DNA from 3 places in the Paenibacillus sp. LC231 genome. Region 1 is predicted to be linked to each of the others. Evidence: predicted binding sites of a transcription regulator. Region 1 holds the regulator's gene; each other region holds the start of a gene.

Region 1 (10,116 bases):
CGGGGTCATCCCCATAGAGGTATCGATGGATTTTCCGCCTTTTACTGCTGTCAGGGAAGCACCGTTACCGATATGGCAGGTTATGATCTTCAGATCCTCCAGCGGCCGGTTCAGGAATTCTGCCGCTGCCTGGCTGACATAGGCGTGGGACGTGCCATGCGCACCGTAACGACGTACTTTATATTTATTATAAAGTACTCTCGGAATAGCGTACAGGTATGATTTCTCCGGCATCGTCTGATGGAACGCCGTATCAAATACAACGACCTGCGGGACGCCCGGCATATTGGTTTCTGCTGCTTTAATCCCCATCATCGATGCGGGATTGTGAAGTGGAGCCAAATCGAACAAGCGGCGGATTTCCGCTTTGGCGTCACTGTCAACGAGCGCGGATTCTTTAAATGACTCCCCGCCGTGCACGACGCGGTGTCCAACGGCCTGAATGCTGCCGATGGAATCGATCACGCCATGCTCCTCGTTCGTGAGCATGCCCAGCACTTTGCGGATGGCCGTGGTATGCTCCAAAATTTCGCTGACTTCGGTTACATCCTGTTTTCCCGTCGGCTTATGCGTCAGAATCGAGGAATCCATGCCGATCCGTTCGACCAAGCCTTTTGCCAGCACGGATTCATCCGTCATGTTGTACAGTTGATACTTCAGTGAAGAACTGCCTGCATTAATTACGAGAATATTCATACCCGGTCACCATCCTTATCGTACTTGAAAAAGCCTTCTCCGGTTTTAACGCCCAGTTGCCCTGCGCGGACCAGTTTCTTCAAGACAATCGATGGACGGTATTTCAGTTCGCCGTACTCGCGGAACATGCGCTCCAGCGCAGCGAGAATGGAATCCAAACCGAAACGGTCGGCCATCTCAAGCGGTCCATGCTGGAAGTTATACCCGATTCTCATTGCGTCATCGATATCCTCCGCCGAAGCCACGCCCTCTTGCAGCAAATGCATCGCTTCATTGATCATGAGGGTAATCATGCGGGTTGTAACGAAACCTGGAGACTCATATACCATGATGCCTTTTTTATCCGAAACTTCTTCAACAAAGCGCTTCGTTTCCGTAAACGTATGATCGGAAGTTTTCAGACCGCGGATGATCTCAACAAGGTCTACCTTGGAAACAGGATGAATGAAGTGCATGCCAATAACACGCTCAGGATATTTGGTAGAGCTGGCGAGCTCCGTCAAACTAAGCGTGGATGTATTACTTGCTAATATCACATGGCTCGGACATACTTGATCAAGCTGTGTAAAGACCTCTTTCTTCGCTTCCAAGTCCTCTATAATGGTTTCAATCACCATATCGCAGGTGCTAAGCTCGGCAAAATGAGTTACTTTTTGAATCCGGTTCAGTATCAATTTCTTCTCTGCTTGGGTAATTCCCCACTTCTCCAATTGTTTATCTAGACTGGTCTCGATCATTCGGTATGAATAGTCCAGTTTCTCTGGAGTTTTCTCTACGAGCAGTACGTCAAGACCTTTGGCTGCCAGCATCTCCGCAATGCCCTGCCCCATAGTCCCGCCGCCTACGACGCCGATTTTTTTGAAGTACATGGTTTCTACTCCACCCTTTCCTTATCTCTATACTTTATTGTACCCCATTTGTCGAAAAATACATTTTCAGAGCACAAAGTATAATAATATCTTAGCACGACAAAAAAGTAAAAAAAAATAACCAGCATAACAATTTATGCTGGTAAAAGCGCGTTTTCACGAAATTGACAACGAAATTGTTCCCCCGAGAGAATTTCTTCCTTCAACAGGATATCAAGAGAATTGTCGAATATTGGCCGTTTCTGTTCCAAGAGATTCTTGGTGCGGTTCATTAACTCTTCCAAAATCACATTATTCTCTTTCATTAACTCTTCAGTTGTTACCATGTTCATGTTAACAATGCCCAGCGACGTCAAACCTGACTTCATCATCGTCTCCACGATGTTCAGCGATTGCTCAAAGTCATTGCTTGAACCTGTGCTTCGGCCTCCGTAAAAGATCTCTTCGGCGGCCGCACCGCCAAGCGCGATCATAATTTGCTCTTCCAGGAAGGTTTTCGTGTATAGATATTGTTCCTCCTGCGGATTATGACGAACATAACCTAGCGCTTTACCACGCGGGCTGAGTGCAACTTGCTTCACACTGCCGGGACGCACAAGCTCTGCCATAATAGCATGTCCCAATTCATGTATGGCAACGCGCTTCTTCTCTTCCAAATTCGATTCACGGTCGGAACGCTCACCCATCATTACCTTGTCAATCGCCATGGACAAATGACGCTGATGGATAAACTGTTCATTCTCGCGCATCGTGTAAATGGCCGCTTCATTCATGACGCTCTCGAGTTGTGCGCCCGAGAAGCCGTATGCTTCCTCGGCGATTTTCTCCAAGTCAACATCTTCATGCAACGGCTTATTGCCCGCATGCAGATTCAAGATATGAGTACGTCCCTTCTTATCCGGCAGATCGACCTGAATGTGACGGTCGAAACGCCCTGGACGCAGCAGTGCGCTATCCAGCATTTCTTTCCGGTTTGTCGCGGCAATAACCAGAATACGAGGAGTATCCTGCGAATAGATGCCATCCATCTCGGTTAGCAGCTGATTCAGCGTCTGGTCGTACTCGCGCTGCTGGCCGCCTTCGCGTTTACCGCCAATGACATCGATCTCATCGATGAAGATAATGGCGTTTTGCTTGTTTTCCTTTGCCGCACGGTTACGAGCATCCTTGAACAAATCCCGGATGCGCCCTGCACCAACACCGACATACATCTCAACAAATTCACTGCCGGATGCAGCAACAAAGATCGAATCCGTGTAATGGGCAGCGGCTTTAGCCATCAACGTCTTCCCTGTTCCCGGAGGCCCGGTGAGAAGAATGCCCTTCAATGGACGAATGCCGAATTTCTTAATGTCTTCATGACGAATCAGAAAATCCAGTGCTTCACGCAGCTCTTGCTTGGCATTATCCTGCCCGCCGATTTCTTCGAACGTCAGCTTGGCAGGTCCGCTCTTTTTCCGCTTCCGCTCATTCGCTGCGCCTACAGCGATGCCGCCCTTCATCTTCGCGATAAACAACAAGCCGCCTACAAGTGCTGCAGCGATGAGCAAGGGCACGATGTTCACGCCGACAAACACAAGGAATACCAGCAAAACCGGAATAAAGCCTAACATGATTTCTTTAGCTAATTTAGGCATGATTCCACACCTCCATGTTGCCAGACTGACGCGGCAAGATTATAAATTTACCAGACTTGCCGTCTGACAAGCTGACATAGACGTTGGTGTCATCAATCGTTGCTTTAGCTTTCAAATTCGGAGACTGGGCAGCAAGCTGCTCGAGCGATGATTGAATATCGGTATACTGCTTATTATCCATCGCTTCAGCGACTGACAGCATCGCCTTCTCCCACCATTGATCCAGTGCTTCCGAGGAATGGTCCTCCACCTGGATTTTCAATTCCCGATTGCCAATCACAGACTTGCCTTCCTTCTTAATATGCTGGACCAGGCCTTGCAAATTTGTATCCGGAGCCAAATCAAGATTCAAAGTAACGGTATTCTGTTTAATATCTATATGTGAATCCTTCACGCCGTCATATTGTGACACAACATTGGCCAGCGGATTTTGCAAAGCCATCTGCCGATACAGAAACCATCCGCCAAAGAGAACCGATGCTGAGATCACGACAGTCAGCACGATAGGTACAATGCGTAGTTTCATGAAGTTCCTCCTTCATTTCTGTATGAAATTTTGTCTATCATGCTGCAACACAATAATACATATAACAACGATATATAGGGATGCATGTAGTTTATATGCTCATTTTGTACAAGTATGAGTATATCACATCTTATATACTTTTTCATGCATGTCTGTGAAAATATTTAGAACAGTTTTTCCATATTATTTCTGAATACGCTTACAATTATAGAGAAATAAGAGAGGAACCCGCGAATATTAAAGGGCCCCTCTCTCCTTCTTATTTATTGATTTGGAAGAATAATGTCATTACCGATGGTGTTACCGTCTTGAAAACGATAAAACCGATAACCGCGCTGACCGTTGTGTTCATACTGCAGCTGCCAAGCATACTCGCCCTCATACATTCCAGGCAGCAGCCGCTTAATTTCTACGCCAGGCAATTCGTTATAAATCTGATCCCGCATCTGGTCTTCAGACAACCCCGTATTCAGCAAAACGGATTGGACAGCCTCGGCACCTGCAACAGGTACGTTGTCATCCGTAAATTTCACCCATACCATACGGTCTTGATTGTCCTGATCCTTCCCGCTTATCACCCAGTAGTTATTGTCCTCGCCCCACACCGATTTATAGGTCTTCCCGGACGTAACCAATTGGCCATGTTGTTTGGCGGCAGCAATTGCCATTCTTTCTTCATTCCAAGCATCTTTCATCACATATGAATAATAGAGCTGTAAACCAAGCAGTAACAGCAGCACGCCGGATACACTCAGCAATATCCACTTCGTTTTTTTCTTCAAATCCGTCTTCCTCGCTCCCCTTGATTATTCCCTAGAGGGTTGTAAGACGCTCAAAGGCACGCTGCGCTTCCCGGCGGATACGTTCCTCATCGAGAGTAAGACTCGCGCCATTCTTCACTACCTGCTTGCCGTCAACCCATACATGCTCAACATCCTTCGCACTGGCGGAGTAGATAGCATGAGAAATGTAATCCGTCTTCGGAAGGAAGTGCGCCTGATCCGTGTTCAGTGCGATCATATCTGCCTTCATACCTACCGCAAGCGTACCAATATCCGTAAGGAAGGCTGACTTGGCTCCATATTCTGTACCCATCCGAAGCGCTTCGGATGCTGGAATTGCGGTTGGATCCCCGCTTACTCCTTTATGGATCAGTGCGGCCAGCCGCATCTCTTCAAACATATCCAGATTATTATTGCTGGCAGGTCCATCAGTACCCAAAGACACGGTGACCCCGGCTTTCAGCAGTGCAGGCACGCGAGCGATGCCGCTGGCAAGCTTCAAATTGCTGCCTGGATTATGCGAAACCATAACTTGATGTTTGGCCAGAATTTCGATTTCTTCATCGGTTAGATGGACGGCATGCGCAAGCAGCGTTGGACGGGAGAACATGCCAAGCTTCTCTAGATGGGCAACAGGGCGAAGTCCGTAGTCATTTACATTTTGAGCTACTTCCGTTTCCGTTTCGGACATATGCGTATGCAAAGGCAAATTCAAATCATGTGATGCTTGCACGAATTTTTCGATGAAATCCGGCGGGCACGTATAGGGTGCATGCGGTGAGATCATCGTCGTAATCCTACCGTCAGCCTGACCATGCCAGTATTTCGCGAATGCAACCGCCTCATCCAGCTTCTGCTGCTGCACCTCAGGCGGACATAATCCGATGACACCGCGTGTCAGAACGCCGCGCATGCCTGAGTCCTCCACTACCTTTGCAACCTGATCCATATGATCATACATATCCACAAATGTCGTGGTTCCGCCTTTGATCATCTCCAGCACGGAGAGTGAGGTTCCCCAGTATACATCGTCGGCCGTGAATCTGGCTTCCATCGGCCACATTTTTTCCTGAAGCCATACCTGTAGTGCCAGATCGTCGCCATACCCGCGAAGAAGCGACATGGCCGCATGTCCGTGCGTGTTCACCAATCCAGGCAGGAAAAACAGTTGGGTTCCGTCGATGATTTCTGTTCCCTCTTGGACAGTCGGCTCTTCTTCACCCAGGTAGGTGATCCGGTCGTTCTCAACGACCATATATCCGCGTAACACGGATCTGCCTTCCTCTAGTACTGCAAACGTTCCGTTTTTAATCATCCACTTCGTTGTCGTCATGTGCTGCATCCTCCTTGCCGTTATCCAAATAATAGGCCAAACTCTGCAAATCCGTAGTAAAATCTGCCGTATGAATCCGGATATGGGCTGGAGCTTTCAGGATGGTCGGTGCAAAATTCAGGATAGCCTCGATGCCTGCCGCGATAAGTTGATTCGCTACATTCTGCGCCTCAAAATCCGGAACGGTGATAATCCCGATACGAATGCCGTACTCATGAACCGTCTTCTCCAGCTCCTCCATCGGCTGTACGACCAAATTGTTAATTTTCATACCAACTTTGGGAGAATACGAATCGAAAACCGCCACAATCTTCATATTGTCCTTCAGAAATGCATTGTAATTCGATAATGCATGTCCAAGATTACCGGCCCCAATCAATGCGACATTGATCTTCTGGTCCAGCTTTAGAATCTGGCGAATTTTCTCGATCAGATAAGATACGTCATATCCGATCCCTTTCCGTCCAAAATCACCGAAATACGCTAGGTCCTTACGAATTTGAGCAGGATTGAGGTCCAGTTTCTGCCCCAGTTCCTGGGAGGAAACCGTGGAGACCTCCCTTTTCTGAAGCTCATTCAAATAGCGCAAGTATACAGGTAATCTGCGGACCACGGCTTCCGAAATTTTTTCCGATTTCATGCATGCTCCCCCTAATAATAGGTTAATAACTACATTTGTTTGTGCTCGTTCATGGTTTCACTTTATTCAGCTTGGTTCTCTATGCCTGCCTCTTCCTGCAGCCATTCCGAAATTCGGGGAACGATCCCCTCTGTCGGCATGTGCTCCATCTTCGGTCCAGGCAAGGAATATAAGAAATACTTCCCGTAATAGGATTCAATGACCCGAGTATCGTAGACGATGACAATCCCCTTATCCTGCGCGGTCCGTACCAGTCGGCCAAATCCCTGTTTGAAGCGAATGACCGCTTGCGGAACCGAAAGCTTCATAAACGGGTTCTTCTTCTGCTGCTGCAGAAGCTCGCTCTTGGCTTCGACCAGAGGGTGATTCGGCGGTTGGAACGGCAGCCGTACGATGGCGAGGCAGGTGAGCGCCTCACCGGGTATATCTACTCCTTCCCAGAAGGAGCTGGTGCCCAGCAGAACCGAAGCGCTGCTATCCTGGAATCTCCGGATTAACTTGGTACGGCTGGTTCCGTCCATCCCTTGTCCCAGTACCGTAATATCGCTGGATCCCAGCGCCTCCTTCAAGGGCTCATGCACCTGACGCAGCATGCGGTACGAGGTGAACAGGACAAGCATGCGACCATGCGTTGCGATGGCCGTATCAGCCAATGATTGCACAAGTGTATTCACAAAGAGTGCATCCCCGACCGAGCCCTTCACGCTCGGAAAATCGCGCGGCACAACAAGGAGAGCCTGCTCCCTGTAATTAAACGGGGACGGCAGCAGGACCGTGTTCAGGTTGCCGTTATCTGCCGCTTCCTGAAGACCCAAATTCTCGATCATGAACTGAAACGATTTGTCCACCGACAAGGTCGCCGATGTCAGGATCACGCTTTGTTTTTTGTCAAAAAACAATTCCTTTAAGTGGGTGCTGACATCGACGGGCACCGCATAAAGCTGCAGCGATTTGCCGCGGAAGTTGCCGTTCGCCTCCATCCAGTATACCGTACCCTCATCGTTCAGCGACATGAAGGTCCTCAGGTCCTCGCGGTGTGCCGCCAGGTCCTTAAACAGACCCGATAGGTCTGTTAACAGACTGTCCGCGCTGTAGTCGTCCAGATCTTCCTTCATTTCGGCAATCAGCTTATCACCCTTGCGAACGACATCGCCCAGCGTCAGATGAATTTGATGCTCCAGCTCGGCCAGCGAATTCCAATCCTTCGGCTTCTTCAGAGGCGATAAGCGAAGCGAGAATTGACCGGCATCCCCCGGAGTCGCGTCTCCGCGCTCCGGAAGCAGTCCGAACAATTGATCGCTGAGCCGGTCCCAATTCTCTTTGACGGTGATCAGATCCGGATAAATCCGGTCGATGACGGAAGACCACTCGGCAGCCTTCTCATGGGATGACGCTTGCAGCAGCTGGCGAAGAGCCGGAAGCTGACCGCTGCGGCTGTCTTTGTACATACGGGTCAACGTGTGGACAACCGAAAAATATTTCATCTGCAAGCCAAGGTGCTTGCCGGCGACGTCCTCCAGATGATGCGCTTCATCGATGACGAGACGGTCATAACTAGGAAGCAGCTGGTGATTCGCTTTCACGTCGGTGAACAGCTTCGAATGGTTCGTAATGACAACATCCGCGATGCCCGCTTCATGTTTGGCCCTGTGATAATAACATTTGCGGAACCATGGGCAGGCACGGCCCAGGCAGGAATCCGAATCACTGGAAATGGTCTCCCAGAAATCCCCTCCGCGACCGCCAAGGTTCAGCTCCTCATCATCCCCGTTCTCCGTCTGGGTCAGCCAGACCAGCATCTGCGCCGCGGTGATCACATCTTCCTTCGGGGTATGAAAATCTCTTCTATTTATTTTATGTTCAAATTTTCTCAAACACAAATAATGGCCTCTTCCCTTGAAAATAGCCGCTTTAAAAGGAAAAGGAACAACCTGGGTGAGCAGGGGAATATCCCGGTCACGCAGCTGTTCTTGAAGGTTGATCGTATGCGTGCTCACCATAACCTTCTGTTCCTGCTTCACGCTTTGATAAATCGACGGCAGCAAATACCCGAGGGATTTGCCTGTTCCCGTGCCGGCTTCGATCAATAGATGTTTATTGTTATCGAGTGCCTGCATCACTTCCTGGAACATCATGTCCTGGGCATCCCTGCTCTCGTAATGAGGCAGCGTTTCCTTTAGACGTTCACGGACATCATTCATGTATTGCTCAAAGCTTACATCAGCCAAGGGATTAGGCGCCGTCTCATCCCTGGCAGGCGTTATATCGTTCCAATCGTCAACAGCCAGGGCGAATTGACGATAGTACGTATGGGTGTCTCCGGCTTGTACTGCCTGGAGTTCCCTGTCGGCACGGATGCCGTCAAAGAACCAGGCCAAGTCGCTGTCCTCGTCGGCAAACAGGTCGCTTAACCGCTGCACGGTAAGCAGTGGAAGCTCATCGATCTCCTCCAGGCATTTCAGCAGCGCATAGGCTGTGGCAAGTGCATCGCTGTCCGCCTGATGCGGACGGTCATGCTCCAGGCCGAAATGAGAGGACACCATCCCAAGCTGATAAGAAGGCAGCGAGGGAAAACATATTTTTAAGAAGTGCATCGTATCTAGAATTCGGCCGCTGAACGGTAAATAGCCGCAGCGATCGAGTGCATTTTGCAAAAAGTTAAAATCAAAAGCGACATTATGCCCAACCAATACAACATCGTCGAGCATGGGCACGAGTTCCATCATCATTTCTTCCAATGACGGAGCATCCGCTACATCACGGTCGGAAATGCCGGTCAAACCGGTAATAAAAGGAGGGATCGGAATCCCGGGATTGACATAGGTGCCGTATACGCGGGAGATGCTTCGATCCTCTTCGATGATGGCCAGTCCAACCTGAATGATCTCATCTGCTGACTGGTTGCCCGTGGTTTCAAAATCCAATACGGCAAATTTCATTTCGATAAAATCCCTTTCCTCCAGACTAATTAACAGCATACCAGAAGTTGCGGGTTTTGAACATTCCGGGTAAAAAATCCCCGCACTCCTCCGTAAGCTCCATACGGCAAAAAGCGATACCAAAGTCTCAAGGATGAGCTCTGACATCGCTTCTTGTTTTAGCTTGATTTTTTACAGCAAAGAGATCAATTGGCTGCCGTACTGGAGCTCACCGCGATTCTGCTTGCAGACCTCCAGATTGATAATGGGGTCAGGAAGCGTCGGGTCGCTGTGAATCGCCAGTGCGAAATGCTCCTCGGCCTTCCCTTGCTGTCCATTCAACACCTCGATGCATCCAAGCGCATTGTATATCATCGCCCGCATCTTCTTGTTGTCTGCCAGGGGCAGGATGGACACCAACACATCGGATGCTGGTATGGTTTGCCCCAAATAAAGATGGGACATCGCAATATACAGCTTGATCAGAAGGCTTTCCGGAAATACGGTGGCGGCCGCCTCAAACTGCTGTATGGCCGGCTGGAACATCAACAACTTGTAATAACCTTGACCGCGAATAAATGCATCAAGCTGCAATTCAGGCGCTTCGGTCGGTGGAAAAACCGGAGGTGAGGCGGCACTCTCGCGGAAGATGGCCATCTTCTCTTCAAAATGGAGCCATTCCTCGATAATGCCCTCGCTCATGCTTTTGAGCATG
Region 2 (10,116 bases), on a different contig from region 1:
GGGACGCTGAAATTGTGGCCCGGGTTGAAAGCATTACCCCTACGAATGAGGAAGCGGAAGCGGGCATCATGTTCCGCGAGAGTCTGAAGGAGGATGCTCCATTCGTTTCCCTGGTCGTCCCTTATATTCGTACAGGGAAAAGAGGTGTTACCCTTAGTCGAGCCGAGGAGGGCGGAGAGGTTGCGAGAATTCAGCCGGAGCAGGAATTTCAGTTGCCTTATTGGATCAAGCTTGTCCGTAAGGATAACCAATTCACATCAATGATCTCTCAAGATGGAACCAGCTGGACCACGGTCGGAAACGTCCAAGTCGATTTGCCTAAGCAAGCCTATGTCGGCCTCGTGGCGGATGCGGGAAAAGTGAACAATGAGACATGGAAATACAATACCTCGACATTTACCAACATCAATATATCGGCAGATACAGGCAGCGGCCCGAAAACCGTATATTATGTGAACGATGATTTTGAAAACCTTGAAGCTGGCTCCGTACCTGACGGATATGGAGTGATCCCGCAGCCTCAGGATGCGGATCATACTGTAACCGTGGAGGAAGTCCCCGTCAATTCTACGGGCAACGATTCGGAAAAGGCGCTGAAGGTATACGATAATGCTGTTGGCAGCACAGGGTTTACCATCAACTTCCCGAGGCAGGCAGGCACGGTCGTTGTCGAGACGGATTTCATGTCACCGGCCATGCCCGGCACTTCGGTGCTGTTTCATATCAAGGATGCAGAAGGTACCAAGACGCCGATTGCTCTTGAGGTGCGCAAGCCTCAGCTACCGATTCAGGAGGATGCGTACGCCCTGGTTTACAAGAACAAAAATGGCCAAGATGTTAAGCTGACCGGCCTCCCGGCCGCCAACCGCTGGTACAATCTGAAGGTCATTGCCAATGCGGCCGCCAACACCATGGATATTTACGTGGACAACGTGCTCGCAGCGGGGGGGGTTGAGCTTAGGGACGATATGCGGACGTTAGGACTGGGAAGCGCCTTGTTCGGCAGAACGCCCGGAACTGGCAAAGGAACCTACTACTTCGACAACATCAAGGTATACGTGGAACCGGCAGCCGCACCTAAAGGACTACGGGCGATCCCTGGGAACGGGAAGGTTCAACTGGATTGGGATAACGCAAAAGGTGCTTTATCATATTCCGTCAAAAGAAGCACCGCAAACGGGGGGCCGTACGAGGCCGTGGCATCAGATCTGAGTGCTTCCAATCCATCGTATACGGATACAAGCGTAATCAACGAAACCACTTATTATTATGTGGTTACCGCCGTGAGTGATTTAGGAGAAAGCGATCCCTCGAACCAAGTGCGTGTCACGCCATCGGTGAACGCCGTGAAGCCGCAAGCCCCGACGGAGCTCACGGGACTTAGCCGCAACACCCAGGCTGATCTCACCTGGCAGCCGGTGGAGCATGCGGTCACCTATACGGTGAAGCGAAGTGAAAGTCAGGAAGGGCCTTATATTGAGGCAGGACGCGTAGAAGAGCCCTTCTATAGAGATACGGGGCTTGTAAACGGTAAAGTCTACTATTATACGGTAACTGCGACTAGCGTTGCCGGCGAAAGCGAGGCGACGGACCCGGTCGAGGCCCGCCCGGTGGCGCCGCTAGAGTCGCCAGCGGATGTTAAAGCGAGTGCCGGTGATGCATCGGCTGTAATCTCGTGGAATGCCTCACCCGAAGCTTCGAGTTATCAGATCAAGCGAAGCACCGTTCACGGCGGCCCTTACACGGTCATTGCCGATCAAGTAAAGGATGTCAGCTATGAGGATAGCGGCTTGGAGAACGGGACGGCCTACTATTATGTCGTTTCCGCACATAACGGCACCGCCTCCAGCGCGAATTCTGAAGCGGTTCGGGTCATTCCATTCCCAGCGAATACCACGCCGCCTCCGGGTGATCTTCGACTAAACCCGGCCAAAGACCACGTTAAGCTCTCCTGGTCAGCCGTAGAAGGAGCAGCTTCTTACCAAATCAGAAGGTCGGAATCAAGAAGCGAAGCAGGAAGTATCATCGCCTCTGATTGGCGGCAGCCCGGATTTATCGATACGGATGTCGTTACCGGCAAAACCTATTATTATTCGGTCCAGTCGGTGAACGAGAACGGACCGGGAGCCGGAAGCGACCCTCAAGGAGCAACGCCTGCTTTCGTCATCGTCGTGGCGAAAGACGGCACAGGCATGTTTACCAGCGTTCAAGCCGCGGTGGACTCCATCCCGGAGGGCAATACGGACCGAACGATAATCTATATCCGTAATGGCATCTATGAGGAACAAGTCACTGTTCCGAAAACGAAGCATGCCGTGAGTTTTATCGGCGAGAGCAAGGAAGAGACGGTGATCACCTACACCGGTATTACCGGTACCGGATTCAATGAACGTGCCACCGCCGTCGAATCCGATGATTTTACCGCCGAGAACATCACGTTTGCGAATGGAGCGGGTCCTCAAGGTCCGGCGCCCGCAATCGATCTGAGGGGAGATCGGGCCTATTTCAACCATGTCCGCATGCTCGGATATCAGGACACGTTTTTTGTGAACAATGCCGGGAAACGGGTGTACGTGAAGAATAGCTATATTGAAGGAGCGGTGGATTTTATCTACGGACCAGGAATCGCCGTGTTTGACCAGAGCGTCATTCACAATGTCCGTTCAGGCGGATATATAACCGCTGCCAGCACGCCGGAAAATCAGCCCTACGGATATTTGTTCCTCAACAGTAAGATTACAGGAACGGAAGGAATCGAAGATGTCTACCTTGGACGTCCATGGAGACCCTTTGCCCATGTGCTGTTCATGAACACGGAAATGGAAGGAATCGTGCACGATAAAGGCTGGCATAACTGGGGACGACCGGATAACGAGAAAACCGCCAAATACTATGAATATAGCAATACCGGACCTGGTGCGGCAGCCGAAGCCCGCGCGAATTGGTCGAAGCAGCTCACGCCGGAGGAAGCGAATCTGTACACGATTCCAATGATGTTGAAGGGATCGGATGGTTGGGATCCGACCATGATGCCGGTTCTTCCGCAGCCTTACGGGGAAGAAGACGATACACCTCCGCACACATCGTCCAAAATAACACCGGAAACACCTAACGGCCTGAACGGCTGGTATACGGTGCCGGTTACTGTTGAATTGAGTGCGGAAGACGACGGTTCAACTGTTACCGAAACCGTCTACAGTTTAGACGGTACCACCTGGATTCCGTACTCGGGGCCGATCGTTCTGGACCGGGAAGCGGCCGCGGCTGCGATATACTATCGCTCCGTCAACGCTGCAGGTCTTGAGGAAAGCATCCAATCCATTGTATTGAACATGGATCTGTCCCCACCGGAAATTCACGTAGAAACACCGGCACAGGAGGGAGGATGGAATGTCTCCAGGGATTGGACGCCGATCATTGAAATGAGCGATTCCGTTTCCGGCGTCGACGACAGCCGGACGGCTATCAAGCTGGACGGTAATCCCGTTCAATCCGGTGAAGCCATCCCGCTGTATCAGCTTCCGCTCGGAAGTCATGTCTTAACCGTTGAAGGAGCAGATCTTGCGGGCAATACGGCAGTTGCTGAGATTGAATTTCAGACGGTGACGAGCACCGGCGATATGATCGCTTTGATCGAACGGTTCCTGAGCAGCGGAGAGATTGGGAATGCCGGTATCGCCAATAGTTTGACGAAGAAGCTGGAGAAGGGGAATATGGGCAGCTTTGAGAACGAAGTCCGGGCACAGCGGGGCAAACATCTGTCGGAACTGGCGGCGGACATCCTGCTGCGGCATGCCGAGGCATTAAGGGAAGAGATTATATAAGTTCTAAAGCCCTCAAAATTTGAATCAAGCTGGATATCATGATGCTTCTAGTCCAGAATCCACAAAACAGGGATGGTGAGATCCCTGTTTTGTGTTGCTCTGGCTCCCGTAGTTCTCGGATCCTGAACGTTCACATAGTGTTCCATTTCAGTATGACTGCAATCACATGTACGGAGACAGGAGTTTCATATACTTGGGTTGTAAGAGTGAAATAGTTCACAAAGACGGGATTTAGTCTAAGGAGGTTTGACTATGAGTTCATTCACGCTTCAGAGCCAGGTATCCGATATTGTTACATCCATCCCGCAAACGGCGGATTTATTCCGATCACTCCGGATTGATTTTTGTTGTGGAGGGCAGGTGCCACTGGAAGAAGCGGCTAAACAGCGTAATTTGGAACCTGCCGCCGTACTGGAGAAGGTTCAATCCCTGGAGAACAAGTTTGCCGACTATCAGGAAAGCCGTCCGGCTTCACTGAAGGAATCCGAATTGATTGAATACATCCAGCATAAACATCATGCCTTCTTGCGGGATGAATTACCTGCTTTAACGCCGTATGTGACGAAGTTGGCCCGTGTACATGGGGAGCATCATCCCGAGCTTCTCCGGGTGCAGGAGCTTTTCTCGGATCTGAAAAACGAACTGCTGGATCATACGAAGGATGAGGACGAGCATGTATTCCCGCTTATCTTGAAATTTGTTGCAGAGCCTAACCACCAAGCTGCAGCGGAGCTTAAACTGCATGTGTCTGAGCTGGAAGATGAACATGCTCACGCCGGCAGATTGCTTCAAGAGCTAAGGGATGTAACCGCTGATTTCGAACTTCCCTCGGATGCCTGCGGCACGTATCGGCTGGTCTATCAACGGTTGGCCATGCTTGAAAAGGACACCTTCGAGCATATCCATCTGGAAAACAACATATTGTTTGAGCGGATTCGACAAGCGGTATAACGTTGGTTAGAACCCCTTCTAAGCTGGGTGAGGAATTGCTCGGATGACTATCGAACGTGTAAAATAACGCCCTAACAATAACGCCCTAACCTTATGGTTAGGGCGTTATTGTTAGAGCGTGATTAGCGTGCAGACTCCTTCCCCGGGAGGGAGAAGAGATCAAATAAAATTCACTTAACTATTCCCTGTATTCAGTCGATAAATATATCAGTTGGAATTATTCGACACAGGAGGGTTCATATGGATTATTCGAAATTGGGAAAACAATTCATAGGCGGGGTATGGCGAGACGGTAAAAGCGGTAAAACGCTGCCTGACATCAATCCATATAATGATGAGGTCATTACCGCTTTTCAAATCGCGAGCGTTGCAGACATTGATGATGCCTATCAGGCTGCCTATCAAGCTAAGCTGGAATGGGACAAAATTAACCCTTACCGTAAACGCGACATCCTAGAAAATGCTGTTCAATATATTGAGTCGCATGAGGAAGATATTACGTCCATTATCGTTCAGGAGCTGGGCGGAACGCGTCTGAAGGCGGCATTCGAGATCGGTCTTGTGAAAAATATGATTAAGGAAGCGGCTACGTTCCCCCTTAGAATGGAGGGGAAGATTTTACCTTCCACTGAAGATGGCAAGGAGAACCGACTGTATCGGATCCCGGCTGGCGTGGTTGGGGTTATCAGTCCATTTAACTTTCCTTTCTTCTTGTCCATGAAGTCCGTCGCCCCGGCATTAGGTGCCGGCAACGGCGTCGTGCTGAAGCCGCATGAGGATTCACCGATTACGGGTGGAACGCTGATCGGCAAGATTTTCGAAGAAGCGGGTATACCGAAGGGCCTGTTGAATGTAGTGGTGACAGATATCAAGGAGATTGGCGATGCGTTCGTGGAGCATCCGATTCCGAGAATCATTTCTTTCACGGGTTCGACCAAGGTTGGAAGCCATATTGGTCAGTTGGCCGTCAAGCACTTCAAAAAGCCGCTGCTGGAGCTCGGCGGGAACAGCGCGTTCATTATACTGGAAGATGCTGATATCGATTATGCGGTACAAGCGGCAACGTTCAGCAGATTCACGCATCAAGGCCAGATCTGTATGTCGGCCAACAGGATTCTTGTACAGAAGCCGATCTATCAGGAATTTGCAGATAAATATAAAGAGAAGGTCTCTACCCTTACAACAGGTGATCCGAGCGATCCGCAGACCATTATCGGGCCCGTCATCAACCATCGGCAGGCAGAAACACTGGAGAAGCTGATTGAGAAGGGCATTGAGCAAGGTGCAGTTCCCCTGGTGCGAGGGAATATCACCGGCAGAATGGTGGAGCCTACCGTCCTCGTTAATGTCAAACCGGATATGGAGGTAGCGCAAGAGGAGTTGTTCGGCCCGGTTGTGTGCATCATCCCGTTCGAAACGGAAGAGGAAGGCATTGCAATTGCAAACAATACACGTTTTGGGCTCAGCGGTGCAATTCACACCTCCAATCTTGAACGCGGGGTAGAACTGGCGAAGAAGGTCCATACAGGAATGATACATGTGAACGATGTCACGATTAACGACGAACCGATTGTAGCATTTGGCGGAGAGAAGCAGTCGGGGTTGGGTCGTCTGAATGGGGAATGGAGCCTGGATGAATTTACGACCATGAAGTGGATATCGGTTCATTACGGACAAAGGAAATTCCCGTATTAAGGGTTGGGGGAGATAGGCATGAATAATGTGACTGAAGAGCAAACACAGCATGAGCTGATCAGCGCCTTTGTAAAGGTGGCTCCATTGCTGAAAAGTCTTACGAATGATGACATCACGATTGGCATTTATGATACGGAGAAGCTTATCATCAACATTCCGGGAAGAACCTTTTCGCTGAATGTCAAGCCTGGGGACCCGCTAGTGGAGGGGGACATCGTAACCGATGCCATCCGCAATAATAAAGCTTTATCGGCTGTCGTTCCGAAAGAGCTGTTTGGATTTCCGCTAGCTGCACGCGCGATCCCGCTTCACGACGAACAAGGCAGGGTTATCGGCGGTGTAGGCATGGGGACAAGTCTTGAAAAAGCGAATGCGCTGTTTGAGATGGCCGAGAGTTTTTCGGCAATTGTTGAACAGACCACAGCGTCCATTGAAGACATCAGCCAATCGATTGCTCACCTGACCGAACGTGTAACCGATGTAACGAATCAAATGACGGATGTCAGCTCCAGCGCGCAGCAGATTGGAAAGATTTCCAGCGTTGTTAAGGAGATTTCGGATCAGAGCAATATGTTAGGTCTTAATGCTTCTATCGAAGCGGCAAGAGCTGGGGAAGTCGGGAGGGGGTTCTCGGTCGTTGCCGATGAGATTCGGAAGTTGGCGACAAGCTCCAAAGAGAACGTGGATCAAATTAATGGCATTACGAAGAATATTCAGGAATTTTTGCAGCGCTTAAATCATGCTTTTTCCGATATCCACACGCTTACCGATACCCAGTCAAGGGCGATTCAGGAATTCTCTGCAACGATCCATGAGATTAGTATCAAAGCAGAGGAGTTAGCGCAGGTAGCTGAAGAAAGCCTGTATGCAAAAGAAAACAAGCAATAGAAACTCAGAATACTCTGTGTAACTTAATTTTATACAGGCCGATAGAGCAGAAAAGAGCAGAAATACACCTATGATGTATTTCTGCTTTTTATTCGATATGCTGTGGCAATGCACCATGATGCCGATGAACTCTCCGTCGTGATCTTCAAAAGATATCCGGTTCATATCTAATGTTGATATGCTTTTTAAGCTAATCGCTAGGGTATTTTCGCTTCGCTGCTTGGTTTATTATTATATAATGGGTAATTTTGAAAGCGGTAACATTCGACGTGACAAAGATCCGTATAGGTCCACGAATCCATTTGAAGAAAGGTACAGTGAAGAGGATGACAAAGACAAGCAAAGCCATATTGTTTCAAGGTGACTCCATAACGGACGGGAAGTGGGGGCGCGACAACGATCTTAATCATATTCATGGACATGGCTACGTATATCTTATTGCCGCTGAGCTGGGCTATGCACTAGCGGAAAGCCAGCCACAGTTCATCAATCGAGGGATCAGCGGCCATCGCGTCTCGGATTTGTACGCGCGTTGGAATGAAGATGCGATTAGCCTGCGACCTGACCTGATCAGTATGTTGGTTGGCGTTAACGACGCAGGTCGGATCATCGAAGGCTCGCCAAGCGGAGCTACCGACAGGTTCGAAAAAGCATATCGTCACATACTGGAGGAAACGAAAGAAGTGCTTCCACAGACGGGACTGGTTTTATGTGAGCCATTCGTACTGAAAACGGGCGCCACCGTGCAGAATTGGGACAAATGGCGTCAACGGCTGGATGAATATAGCCTAGTTGTCCGGCAATTGGCTCAAGAGTTTGAAACGCTGTTTGTCCCTCTGCAAGAAGCGTTTGATCATGCGGCAAAACGAGCAGGCGCAGAGTATTGGATATGGGATGGCATTCATCCCACGACAGCCGGGCATCAATTGATTTCACGTGAATGGCTGAGGGTCGTGCAGAATAGTCCATTCGCTATAAGTTGAACAGATACATAAAGTAACTCGCTCGAAAGTTCACAGATAATCAAGTCAGTCATGTTCTTGTGCTGGTTGCACCTTATGATTTTAAAAAAATCGACTTTGATGATCCCGGCCGGTTCGAAGCCTGGCTGTGTGCTCAAGATTGGATCAGCTATAGATCATACGCAGATTATGGAGGGAACACTTCAAGAAAAGACACATATGCGAATCATGCACGTTCTGCCGAATCTTCATTCCATATTAGCCGCCACAGAACACGGTTCGGGAATAAGTGTCCGATATTTAATGAACATTGTTTTTTATCTGGCTAAGTGATAGATCGACTAAGCCATCTTCTATGATCCCTCTATGGGATGGGTATAATGTTGAAGCTCATCCCAATGAGGCGTAGCTATGTTCGCGCGTATCTTCAAATGATCAAAAGCTTGGTGTAACGCAGTCATCTCGTTTGATGACACAGCCTTATCACTCAGCAGGATTTTGCCAATCGGGGTTGACAACATTATCTTCAACAGGATGTAGAACAGCTTTCTTTTGTTGCGTGCGAATTGCTTTTGAGCGGCAGGTGAAACCGTATAGCCGTTTTTCTCCAATACTTGATGCCCCTCATCTACCGCATGAATGACCAGATTAAGAAGCTTCTTGTCTTTTGCGGCTCTGCGCAAATTACCGTTATATGAAGAAGCTATGGAATTCAAAGGCAAGATCATAACGAAATGACTTTTCAGCCACTCATCCATATTTGTAATGTAAGTCCATTTATATTTGGTGTTAACCAAAGCTTGATCGATCACTGAGCGCCATGACAGATCCACTCCTAAACCACCGATCGTTATGTTGGTTCTTGGGCCGCGCACGCTAATGATCCGGCCATTCTCCCTCCAGCCGGCAATCGACTGAAAAGCGAACGCAACCTGTTTCGCTACCGGACTATGGGTTTGCAAATACTTCTCCATTTCCCCAGGGCTTGCATTGTTACCCATTATAACGATATGGCAGCTATGATTCGCCGCAAGGGCAGGCAGCACAGCCTCGAAATCCGGATATTTCATTACAACAAAAATAAGGTCATAAACATCGTCCGGCTGTAGTTCTCGGATGACCCTTACTTGATTAACCGTGGTTTGAAACTGAAAATAATGCCGAATGACATTGCCGTTCTTTTCCAACTCCTCTGCTCGTCGTCCTCTTGCCAGCATCGTGACGTTGTGCCCTCCACGCACCAGCTCGTGGGCTAAATAACTGCCCAGAACCCCTGCGCCGTAAACTAATATTCTCATCGTGGGTCCCTCCATTGTGGGTTAAACGATTGGATCAAACCATGTTTGCTCAAGCGCATCCCTTGTCTCTTTAACAAAGTTTTTAAATATTCGTTCCGAAATTTAAAAACCACAGCTTGATTCTATATGGACATCAACCAGGATGTCAATAAGTTTTTAAATATTGACTGTGAAATTTAAAAACTATTCGCATTATGTTAAACTACTTGTAGTGATGAACACGGGAAGTGAGTGAAGAGTGATGAATAAATTCGAAATCAGAACGCAGCAAAAGAAGGATGCGATCATTCATGCGGCATTAAAGCTTTTTAAAGAAAAAGGCTTCGTCCATGTTAGCATTAAAGACATTGCCGATGAATCCGGCGTATCGTCGGTATCGCTGTATAACTACTTCGGCAGCAAAGAAGGGGTGGTCAAGGAATGTGCGAATGTTCTGATGCAACATACGCTCCAAATGGCTGAGGAGCTTTTGCATCAAAATATCGACTTCAAAGATAA
Region 3 (10,116 bases), on a different contig from region 1:
TCGTTGGAGTAGCGTTACTGTCCTCCAGCAGTATCGCTACTCGTTGCGAAGACAGCTTACAGTAAGGAAGCATGCTGCTCCCACTATCCGTAATCGCCTCTTGAATACGTTGCAGGAATATTCTCGCCAATTCCCTCTGTGAGGAAAGGCTCCCCGCCTGACGCCATGAAACATTATCGAGCTCCATGACTGCGACGCGAACCGGCCATTTCAACTGGTCGAATTCATAAGAGATACTCATCTTTGTCAGTAATTCTTCTGATTCTTCCCGCTCAAGCAGACGTATAAGAAAATCGCTTTTGACAATGGGGATCATCTCCTGATAAGCCATCTCCACCTCGCGCTGCTTGTTTTCTTCATCTAGATCCCGCTTTACCTTGATTAAGGAAGCAACAAGCTCCCTATCGTTCATCGGCTTGAGAACATAACTGTAAGCCTTCAATAAGAGTGCTTGCTGTACATAGCTGAATTCCTGATATCCGCTGACGAATATGATTCGCATGTTAGGTTTATGTTCAAGCGCAATCCGTGCCAGCTCGAGTCCAGACATATAAGGCATATTGACGTCACTGACTAAAATATCAACATCTTCGCTCTTGATAATTTCACATGCCGACAATGCATTATTGACACTCCCCACTAACTCCATATGCAGATCGGACCAAGGAATGAATCTTCTCATGCCTTCGAGATCTAGTTCTTCATCATCCACAAGCAGCACCTTGTACATAGAACCCCCTCCAGACAATTATGTTCGCAAAACAGAGATATCCCAAAGAACCTTATGGATTCTTTGGGAAGTCCCCCTGACATTACTGTGTTATTTTTTTCCGTTCAATTTAGCTAAATTCTCCTGCCATTTGATCGTCCGCCATTCCAGAAGCTGACCATAGCCCAAATCCATCAAATCCTTGTTTCCTTGATCGAGAATTTTATCAACCTCTTCGTCGCTCTTCGCCATGACGGACTTAGCATAGATTTCGAGGAAAAGTTCATCGACAGATGCTTTGATAATGCCTTCATCCGAATCTGGAGCCGGATTGAGGTTAACAAATTCTGTAACGTTTAATTGAGTTGGCCAAGTAATCGTTTGTTGGTAACGTGTTCTCCAGTCCTGCTCTTCGAAGGGGAGATTCTCCATGTATTTATATTTGGCAGGGTCAATATAACTCGTATTACCTACGAACATAACAGGCTCATTCTTAGATTGAATTTCTGCTACTTCTGCCGGATCATAATTCTCGGTGAAATTCGGCTTACCATCTTCATCGAATCCGTCCCAGTTCTTTCCTTCTGGACCGAAGAATTGGACGTTCATCCCTTCCGGACCTGTGTACCAGTCGAGGAATGCGAAAATCGCTTCAGGGTCCTCAGCAGCCGTTGTAATATAGGCAGCATTCCATCCAAAGCTTGTGTAGGTGCCTGGATAAATCTTATTCTTATCCAGACCTGGCTTATGAATAGGCCAAATCATGAAATACCCGCCATCCGGATCTTGTTTGATCAATTCAGGGTGCGCTTCGCCTGCCATCGTTGTGGGACTTGCTCCTGCAAATACTGCCACTCTGCCTGTCATGACTTTCTCCAAAATCTGATCTTCCGTTTGGTTAAAGGCATCTTGAGAGATGAGCTTCTCTCTGTACAGTTTAGCAATATATTTCTGAGCCTCTCGGAATACCGGATCTGTAAGTACTGACGTCAGTTTTCCGTCTTTTGGAACCGCAAGCAAGCTAGCATTCAGATTCGTGTAACTTGCTCCCTCTCCGAAGGCCGTGTATAACACGCCAAGTCCCTGTCTTTCCTGTGCACGGTGCGGCTCGAACGGAATGATGCTGCTGCCGTACTTATCTTTAACTTTCACCAGATAATCATATAGATCGTCCGTTGTTTCGAGCGGAGGCTCGCCCAGCTCTTTATAGATTTTCTTGTTAACTACGTAACCGGCGTTACCGTAAGGATTGGATGAATACCAGTTAGGGAACATATACAGTTTGCCATCATCTGAACGTAACATGTTCAGATCGCCCATCCATGTCTTCAGGTTGGGATACTTATCCAAATAATCATCATAGGCTACCAGTTTTCCTTCTTTGCGGAGTCTCTCCAAGTCTGGATGGTTCTTGTCTGTCCAGATCATATCCGGCAGGTCGTCTGAAGCCATCATCGCACTCAGCTTTTGCGTATGTGCTCCAGCAGCCGCAATCATGTTGATTTTCACTTGTTTTTCTTCACTTAAATATTTACCGACAGGCGTGCTTTCCCATTTAGGGAAGTCCGAGTTCTCATAGTGAGAATATGCTGAAAACTCCAGCGGCTTCTCACCAAGTACCCATTTGCCGTCACGATTCCCCTCTGCTGGCGGATCGGTTTTCTTCTCGCCATCATTGTTTGCTGCCGGTGGTGCTGGAGCTGGAGCTGCCGATTTTCCGCATCCCGCTAGAGCCGTAACCATTATCAATAGCAACGAGACCAATACGAGCAACGGCTTTTTCGTCTTTCTCATTCACTTAACCCCTCTCATTAACAAAAATATATATGTTCAAAGCTATTCGCCTTAAACCGTTCGTCAACTACTCCTTCAGCGAGCCTACCAGTACACCTTTGACAAAATACTTTTGCACAAAAGGATAGACAAGAATGATCGGTAAGGTCACCACGATCATCATCGCCATTGTGAGCGATTTTGAAGTGATTTGCCTTGCTTGATCCAGTAGGGCAACAGAAGCGCTATCGAGCACGGAGCTTGAACCCGATACAATATTGGCATTCAAGGTCTGCCGCAGAATCGTCTGAATGGGGAGTAAATGATCACTGGTGATGTAGATACTCGGCAGGAACCAGTCGTTCCAGTGTCCAACGGCAGTCAACAGAGCCAGCGTAGCGATAACCGGTCCGGACAATGGGAGAATAATCCGAAAGAATGTGCCCCAATTGCTGCAGCCGTCAATATGGGCTGACTCTTCCAGCCCTACGGGAAGAGCTCGAAAGAAGGTCCGAAAAATAATCATGTTCCACACACTGATTAAGGATGGAATAATAAATACCAGAAAGCTGTCCATCAGACCGAGTGAACGGATAAGGAGATACGTTGGAATCAACCCTCCACCAAAGTAGAGGGTGAATATAAAGAACAATGTGTAATATTTTCGTCCGATCAGATAAGTTCGGGTCATCCCGAATGCGAGAAGCGCTGTCATGAATATGGAGGTTGCGGTGCCGATTACGGTACGGCTTATGGATATGAAGAACCCGTTAAGCAGTCGGTCGTCCTGGAGTATGATTTTATAATTTTCGGTTGTGAATTCTCTTGGCCAGAAGGTGACTCCGCCCTTTGCGGTATCGACACCTACGTTGAAGGAAACAGCCACCGCATTCCAGAAAGGATAGAGTGCCGAGAAGGCTAATAAACTGAGGAACACGTAAATCACGATAAGCATGACCTTATCACCAAAGCTAATTCTTTTTAACATGCCGTACCTCCTGAGGGCTGCTGATTGTTACCATAAGCTATTACCAGATCTTCGAGCCAGATAGTTCGCGATCGTAAGCAGTCCAACACTGATAATCGCCTTGAACAATCCGATAGCAACCGCATAAGAATAACGGTGTGACCCTAGGCCTACTCGATAGACATACGTATCAATAACATCGGATACCGGCCGCAGCACCGGATTGGATGCCAGGAGCAAGATGTCCTCAAAGCCTGCATTGAGCAAGTTGCCGATCGCAAGAATCATAAAGATAATGATGACCGGCATAATCGAAGGAATCGTAATCAGGTAGATTTGCTTGGACTTGCTTGCACCGTCGATGTCGGCAGCCTCATAGAGAGCAGGATCAATACTCGCAATCGCAGCCAGGAATACAATCGAGTTAAATCCGATCTCCTTCCATACGTTGGCCGAAATCAGGATCGACCAAAAATACTCCTTTAACGAAAGGAAATTGATCGGTTCATCAATGGCCCCTATGCTCTCCAGCAGAATGTTGATGCTTCCGTTCTCCGTTGATAGCAAGGCGGTGGTGAACCCTGCCACAATAACCCATGATAAGAAATGAGGCAGATATGTAATCGTCTGGATGACTCTTTTGAATAACATATGGCGAACTTCATTCAATAAAAGTGCCAGTACAATCGGTGCTGGAAATCCGATAAAGAATTTCAATAAACTGATCACAATCGTGTTGCGCAAAATCCTTTCAAACTCGGGGGCGGCAAAAAAAGCTTCAAAATGTTTAAAACCAACCCACGGGTTATCCCAAATTCTCGAGCCGGTGAACAGGTTATAATCCATAAATCCGGTTATTACGCCGTACATAGGCAGATAGGCAAAAATGAAAACTAGAATGACGCCGGGTATCACCATGAGCTGAACATCCCATTGCTTCATGAATCGCCTAAGAAAATTTTTACTATGGACTTTTGGCTGCCGGGCAATGGGCGATGGTTGCTGTTCTGCAGTAGCTTGCGGCATAAGTTATCCTCCCGTTACGAAATGATGTAAAAGCATGCCGGGTCTCTGAATATTTACCGTTTTCGAAACCGCTTGCAATTGACTTAGTATCATTCTACCTATGGAAATATTTTGAATCTATATAATAAAACCCCGATTTTTTATACTTCTACCGGAATGTTTCACCCTTTCCAGCCAACAAAAAAACGTCTATCGACGCTTCCTCAATAGACAGACGCATTTAGCGGAAGTTTCTCTTCCGAGATAAGGGGTTACTAAGCCTCGGATGTTTATACTTTCTTATCTCTAAAAAAAAGACTGCCTTGAGGTCATATAGACCCGCAAGACAGTCAATGTATTCATCTTTATGCACCGGTTATTTTAGTACTGACCTCGACCACCGTTGAGAAGAAGGTAGCCCCTTCGCCCATATCCGACAGCCTGTCGGGTGTAAGGGCATTGGCACGCTGTTTGCGGCCCTCGCCTTCCCACCACAGGCCTTGGCTGACAACGGTGCCCGGCAGCATTTTATCCGTTACCTTGGCCCGAACTTCATAGGTTCCGCGGTCGTTGTATACCGTAACCATGTCTCCGTCCTCTATACCGCGTTCCTCTGCATCCTCCGGATGGATCTGCAGGGTTGGCTCCTTCTCCAGCTTCTGATGCTTCTCCACATTCGCAAAGGTCGAATTCAGGAAGTTGTGGTTCGGCGGCGAAATGAACATAAGCGGGTATTTGTACCCGCGGCCGCGCCTTACACCGTCATAACCTTCCTTGAGCGGAACGTAGGTCGGAAGAGGCGGAAGACCTGCTTCCTCCAACTGCGCGGAGTAAAGCTCGATCCGGCCCGAAGGCGTCGGCAAACGATCCAGATATGTTTCAAGCGGCGTCATATCAAGCTTCACATAGCGGTGTTCCTTTAGCTTGTCCAGCGTGACGCCGTTCAGATAAGGGTTATCCGGGAAGTCGAGCGCTCTTGCCATCATCTCCTCTTCCGTCTCATGGAAGGCCGGGTCAGTGAACCCCATAGCCCGCCCCAGTAGGGAGAACAGCTCTACATTGCTCTTGCTCTCCCCAAGCGCCGGGATGACCGGCTCCTGCAGCTGAATGTACTGATGCCAGTAGGAAGCGAACAGATCCGTATTCTCAAACGAGGAGGTTGCCGGGAGCACGATATCCGCATACTTGGCTGTATCCGTCATAAACAGGTCGTGCACGACGGTAAACAGATCCTCCCGTGCAAATCCTTCCCGCACCCGCTCGGTGTCAGGAGCAACAACCAGCGGATTACTGCAATAGACAAACACGGACTTAATCGGCTGCTCGGTCATCGCAAGCGCTTCGCCGATCCGGTTCATGTTAATCGTCCGTGCATCCGGATTCGGCCGGAGATCGGGACGTTCCAGCGCATCGCTGTCCATGCTGTTGTACCCGCCGTTCGACTTGGCAGCCCCTCCGCCCCGCTTCAGCCATTGTCCGGTCAAGGCCGGAAGCGCCGCGATGCTGCGCACCGTCAAGCCCCCATTGTCATGATGCTGAAGACCGTTACCGATATGAATGTAGGAAGTATCCGCCCGGCCGTACAGCTCGGCCAGCTTCTCGATATCCTCAACTGGAATTCCGGTAATGGAGGATACATGCTCTGGTGTATAGTCTTTCACATGCTCACGCAAGGCTTCATGACCGATCGTATACCGCCGGAGGAATTCCTCGTTCACCATAGCGTCACGGAACATGATGTGCATGAGGCCGACGGCCAGTGCCGCATCCGTGCCCGGAAACAGCGGAATGAACCAATCCGCCCATTGCCCCGTCTGGTTCTTATGCACGTCGATGACAACGACCTTGGCACCGGCCTTGCGCGCTTTCTCTGCCAACACCACCTGATGCATATTGGTGCTGACGATGTTGCCACCCCAGACGATGATGACGTCGGCATGAACGGTATCCTCCGGGACGGTGCCTCCATTAAACCCCATAACGGATTTCCAGCCCTCATTGCCTGCGGAATTACAGATCGACTGCTTCAGCCGGCTGGCGCCCAGCCTGTTGAAGAACCTCCGATCCATGCCGTCAACGCTTAATATCCCCATGTTGCCGTAGAAGCTGTAAGGCAGTATGCTCTCAGAGCCGTGCTCCTCGATCAGCTTCTTGTAGCGTTCAGTAATCTCCTGAACCGCTTCATCCCAGCTGATTCGCTCGAAAGTTCCCTGACCTTTAGGCCCTACCCTCCGCAGCGGATATAGCACGCGCTCCGGATGATACACGCGATGCGCCATATTACGGACTTTATTACAGATGGCTCCCTGCGTAATCGGATGATCCGGATTACCGGTAACCTTCACGATTTTTCCGTTCTCTTTATGCAGCAGCAGGCCGCAAGTATCGGGACAGTCCAACGGACAGACCGCCGGAAACACGCCGTTTTCCTGATGAATCATCGCTTGAGTCATTTCGTCTATTCCCCCTTGTACACGCTGAATCATATCCCTTTATCTTAAAAGAAAATCAGGGCTCCAGTAAAGTCTTACATTTTTTTCTGCATCGGTGATTCACTCTACTTCCTTCCGGGTATATTCCTATCAAGAGCAACGAAGAGGAACCCAGACCCTTTCTCTTCCTTGCCAAATCATGGACCACTCCCAAAAATTCGCCATGCCCATGTCTCCTCCCCCGAGACCGGCATGGCGAATTTGTTTTATATGGCATTATCCATACCGTACAGCGGAAGGCAAGCGAATCCGACTACCAGGTTCCGTGATCATCCCGCAGTTCATCCCCAAGAAGGGCTGGCATAACTTCCTGCACAATCAATCCAGCTTGCTCATCCGTGCACATTTACTGTATCGGAGAGATGTGATTATTACGACGGTGCCTTACCATTTTAAAAAAATAGGGGGCTTGTTCTTTTGCGCCTTATACAAAGAGTCCGCTCCGCCAACAACAAAAAAGCTGCGATCATCCGATCCCTTCTTAAAGGACGGGTCCATCGCAGCTATTTTCCACTGTTTGACTTTTGCCAGACTTACGGTATTAAGAAACACTCTACGCAGAATGAACCTGTTGAGCAGTGGCGGTAGCCGGAGCGGAAGGCAGCGCAGCATCTTGTTCGCCGCGTGGAATGACCTCAACCTTATCATTCTTCTTCAAATATACGGTCCCGTAGGCAGCCCCCACAAACAGCGCGCCTCCGACGAAATTGCCAAGCCAAACCGGAATGAAATTTATGAAATACTCACCCCAGCTGTAATACCCTTCAAATATCGCGGCCGGAATGAGGAACATGTTGGCCACCACGTGCTGAAAGCCGATGGCTACAAACGCCATCGTCGGAAACCAGATCCCGAGAATTTTGCCACTCATCTGGTCCGATCCGTAGGACAGCCACACGGCGAGCGCTACGAGCCAGTTGCAGCCGATGCCCGACAAGAAAGCCTGCAGGAAGCTGTCGTCCAGCTTGTGTCCCGCCATATCCACCAGCTTCTCCAGATAAACGCCGCTGCCTGTCAGACCGGTCACATGACCGAAGAAGTAAGCGACGAACAACGCCCCCGCCATATTGCTTACCGTGACGAGAGCCAAATTCCGTATCATCTCCTTCGTGGAAATCCGCTTCTTGAATCTGGCCAGGGACACGGCCATCATGTTGCCCGTCAGCAGCTCTCCGCCTGCGAGCAATACAAGAATCAGTCCGACAGGGAATATCGCCGCGCCTATAAAACCGGCAATGCCTCCCCAAGCCTCGGACGCCCCGGCAATCACGCGAATATCCAGCAAAAAGCCGAGCGCGATAAAAGCACCCGCCAAAAATCCTAATATCGTTACGTTCATGACGGAGTTATGTGCTTTTTTCACCCCGTTCTCCACGGTGATCTCCGCAATGCGATCAGGCTTGTTATAGGCCATGGCCGTTCCCCCATTTCTCCCGCATTCCGTCCTGAAATCTCCGAATGCAGCTTCTGATGTTTCTGTCACAGTCACAGTTACAGTTACAGTTACAGTTACAGTTACAGTTACCCATATTGTACCGCAGCCGCCAGAGCAAGAACGTGAATTATATCACGACCTTGTGCGTCAGGATCGGACAGCCTTGTGTTCTGGCTGCCCTGATCACGTTTAAGATCAATCATTCGCTCAATTCGAGCCAGCGGTACATATAAAAATAGCGGTGCCAGGAAATAATCCCGACACCGCTTGGTTGGTGCTTTTACCAGCCCTCTTGTTCTAAACCAGCAAGCTTATGCCAGTTTACCAGCAACACGTTCTAAACCAGCAGCCTATGCCAATTTACCAGCAACAAGTTCTAACCACTATCCTATGCCTCGGCGGCAGTCTCTACTCTAACAGGCGTTTCCTTTTCCTGAGCCGGAACGTTCGAGATCGGAAGCTTCATGCTAATCAAGGACGACAGCAGGAAGAGCGCGCCTGCCGTAAAATACACGACCACAATGGAGGTTACCGACATATACCATCCCGTAAACCCGGAGCCGATGAGCAGCATGCCGGTAAACATCGGCGTCATCACGCCATTCAGCCGACCGATGAATTTCTCTTCCACCTGCTGCATCATCACGGCCATCAGAACCGTCTGCGCCATCGCCATCAGCACCCCAGTTGCGAAGCGCATCGTGCCGGTCAGGATCGGCCACTGAGACAGCACCTCGACAAAGGTCGAGAGGCCAAGGAAGGCAAGCCCGGCGAACAACAAGTAATTCCCTTTCACTCTCCCCGCAATGACAGCAGCCAGGACGCCGCCAATTAACATACCTAGGCCCTCTAGCGCGGTGAACCACTGAACGCTGGACATTGCCAACTGTAAACGCTCCGTGATGACAAAGATATCAAGCGGCTGAACAAGTCCACTGCCGAGCGCCAATAAAACGTAGACCACCAGCATCACCTTCAACAGCCGACTGGAACCGATATAAGTGAAGCCCGCCCTCATGTCCTTCATAAAGGAACCGGTCGATTCCGAATTGTTAGAGGGTTCATCCACACTGGAAGGAAGAAACATTAGCACGATCGCCGAAGCACCGAATAGAACCAACAAGCTGATTAATGATGCCTGTAATCCAAAAGCTTGATAAATCGTCGTACCGACCATCGGCCCCAAAATGATAAACAGCGACATTGAGGTCTGGGACAAAGCCGTGGCCGCGGGCACATGCTCAGCCGGCAAGCAGCGCTTGATGAGCTTCATGGACGATGGCTGCGAGAATTGTGATACAACAGCCGAAACCAGGGTCACCGCAAACACGGCCTGCCAATATCCCGCATACACTACGAACAGGATAAGCAATATGGATAAAAAGCTGAGAATGTCCCCCCAGATCATCGTTCGCTTGGGACGCCAACGGTCCGCCAGCACGCCGCCAATCATGGAGATCACAAAGATCGGCGCGTATTCAATTACGGTAAGCAGCGATACGGCAACCGGATCATGGTTGCTCTTCTCCATAATGAAGAACAACAATGCCATGTTGCGGATCCAGATCCCGATATTTTGCATGAAATCCGAAACCATCAGCAGCACAAACGCGCGGTTGCCAAACAAATGCCTCATGTTTTATCCCCCTAATTAAAACCGACTATTCGGTTTAAATATGTTTATGCGGAAACGCCCGCCCCGCTTGCAAATCGAGAAGAAGCGTTTCCGATAAAT

What was found. The regulator Rex, encoded in region 1, represses fermentation and respiration genes when NADH is low (regulators of the CRP and FNR family bind a similar motif). The targets are predictions, from matches to a motif close to TTGTGAAATATTTCACAA.
Region 2: ric (iron-sulfur cluster repair di-iron protein) is a predicted target of Rex. The motif match lies at 4,029-4,046, and genes of this name have one in related genera.
Region 3: AK95_RS04845 (formate/nitrite transporter family protein) is a predicted target of Rex. The motif match lies at 8,502-8,519, and genes of this name have one in related genera.

What each region holds. Positions count from the first base shown of each region.
Region 1 covers NZ_JFOM01000005.1:250,008-260,123, forward strand. Annotated here, with positions in the region: gene AK95_RS02720 (acetate/propionate family kinase) at 1-696, opposite strand, end outside; gene AK95_RS02725 (3-hydroxyacyl-CoA dehydrogenase family protein) at 693-1,565, opposite strand; gene AK95_RS02730 (AAA family ATPase) at 1,700-3,202, opposite strand; gene AK95_RS02735 (hypothetical protein) at 3,195-3,728, opposite strand; gene AK95_RS02740 (cell wall elongation regulator TseB-like domain-containing protein) at 3,992-4,510, opposite strand; gene AK95_RS02745 (amidohydrolase) at 4,542-5,843, opposite strand; gene AK95_RS02750 (redox-sensing transcriptional repressor Rex) at 5,818-6,483, opposite strand; gene dinG (ATP-dependent DNA helicase DinG) at 6,546-9,422, opposite strand; gene AK95_RS02760 (hypothetical protein) at 9,594-10,116, opposite strand, start outside.
Region 2 covers NZ_JFOM01000022.1:59,481-69,596, forward strand. Annotated here, with positions in the region: gene AK95_RS33850 (pectinesterase family protein) at 1-3,824, shown strand, start outside; gene ric (iron-sulfur cluster repair di-iron protein) at 4,077-4,775, shown strand; gene yfmT (benzaldehyde dehydrogenase) at 5,016-6,470, shown strand; gene AK95_RS16195 (methyl-accepting chemotaxis protein) at 6,489-7,358, shown strand; gene AK95_RS16200 (SGNH/GDSL hydrolase family protein) at 7,685-8,341, shown strand; gene AK95_RS16205 (ketopantoate reductase family protein) at 8,674-9,618, opposite strand; gene AK95_RS16210 (TetR/AcrR family transcriptional regulator) at 9,860-10,116, shown strand, end outside.
Region 3 covers NZ_JFOM01000008.1:177,167-187,282, reverse strand. Annotated here, with positions in the region: gene AK95_RS04870 (response regulator) at 1-730, opposite strand, end outside; gene AK95_RS04865 (extracellular solute-binding protein) at 821-2,503, opposite strand; gene AK95_RS04860 (carbohydrate ABC transporter permease) at 2,571-3,470, opposite strand; gene AK95_RS04855 (ABC transporter permease) at 3,498-4,475, opposite strand; gene AK95_RS04850 (molybdopterin-containing oxidoreductase family protein) at 4,820-6,907, opposite strand; partial or broken gene AK95_RS35285 (amino acid permease) at 7,165-7,346, shown strand; gene AK95_RS04845 (formate/nitrite transporter family protein) at 7,500-8,360, opposite strand; gene AK95_RS04840 (MFS transporter) at 8,770-10,017, opposite strand.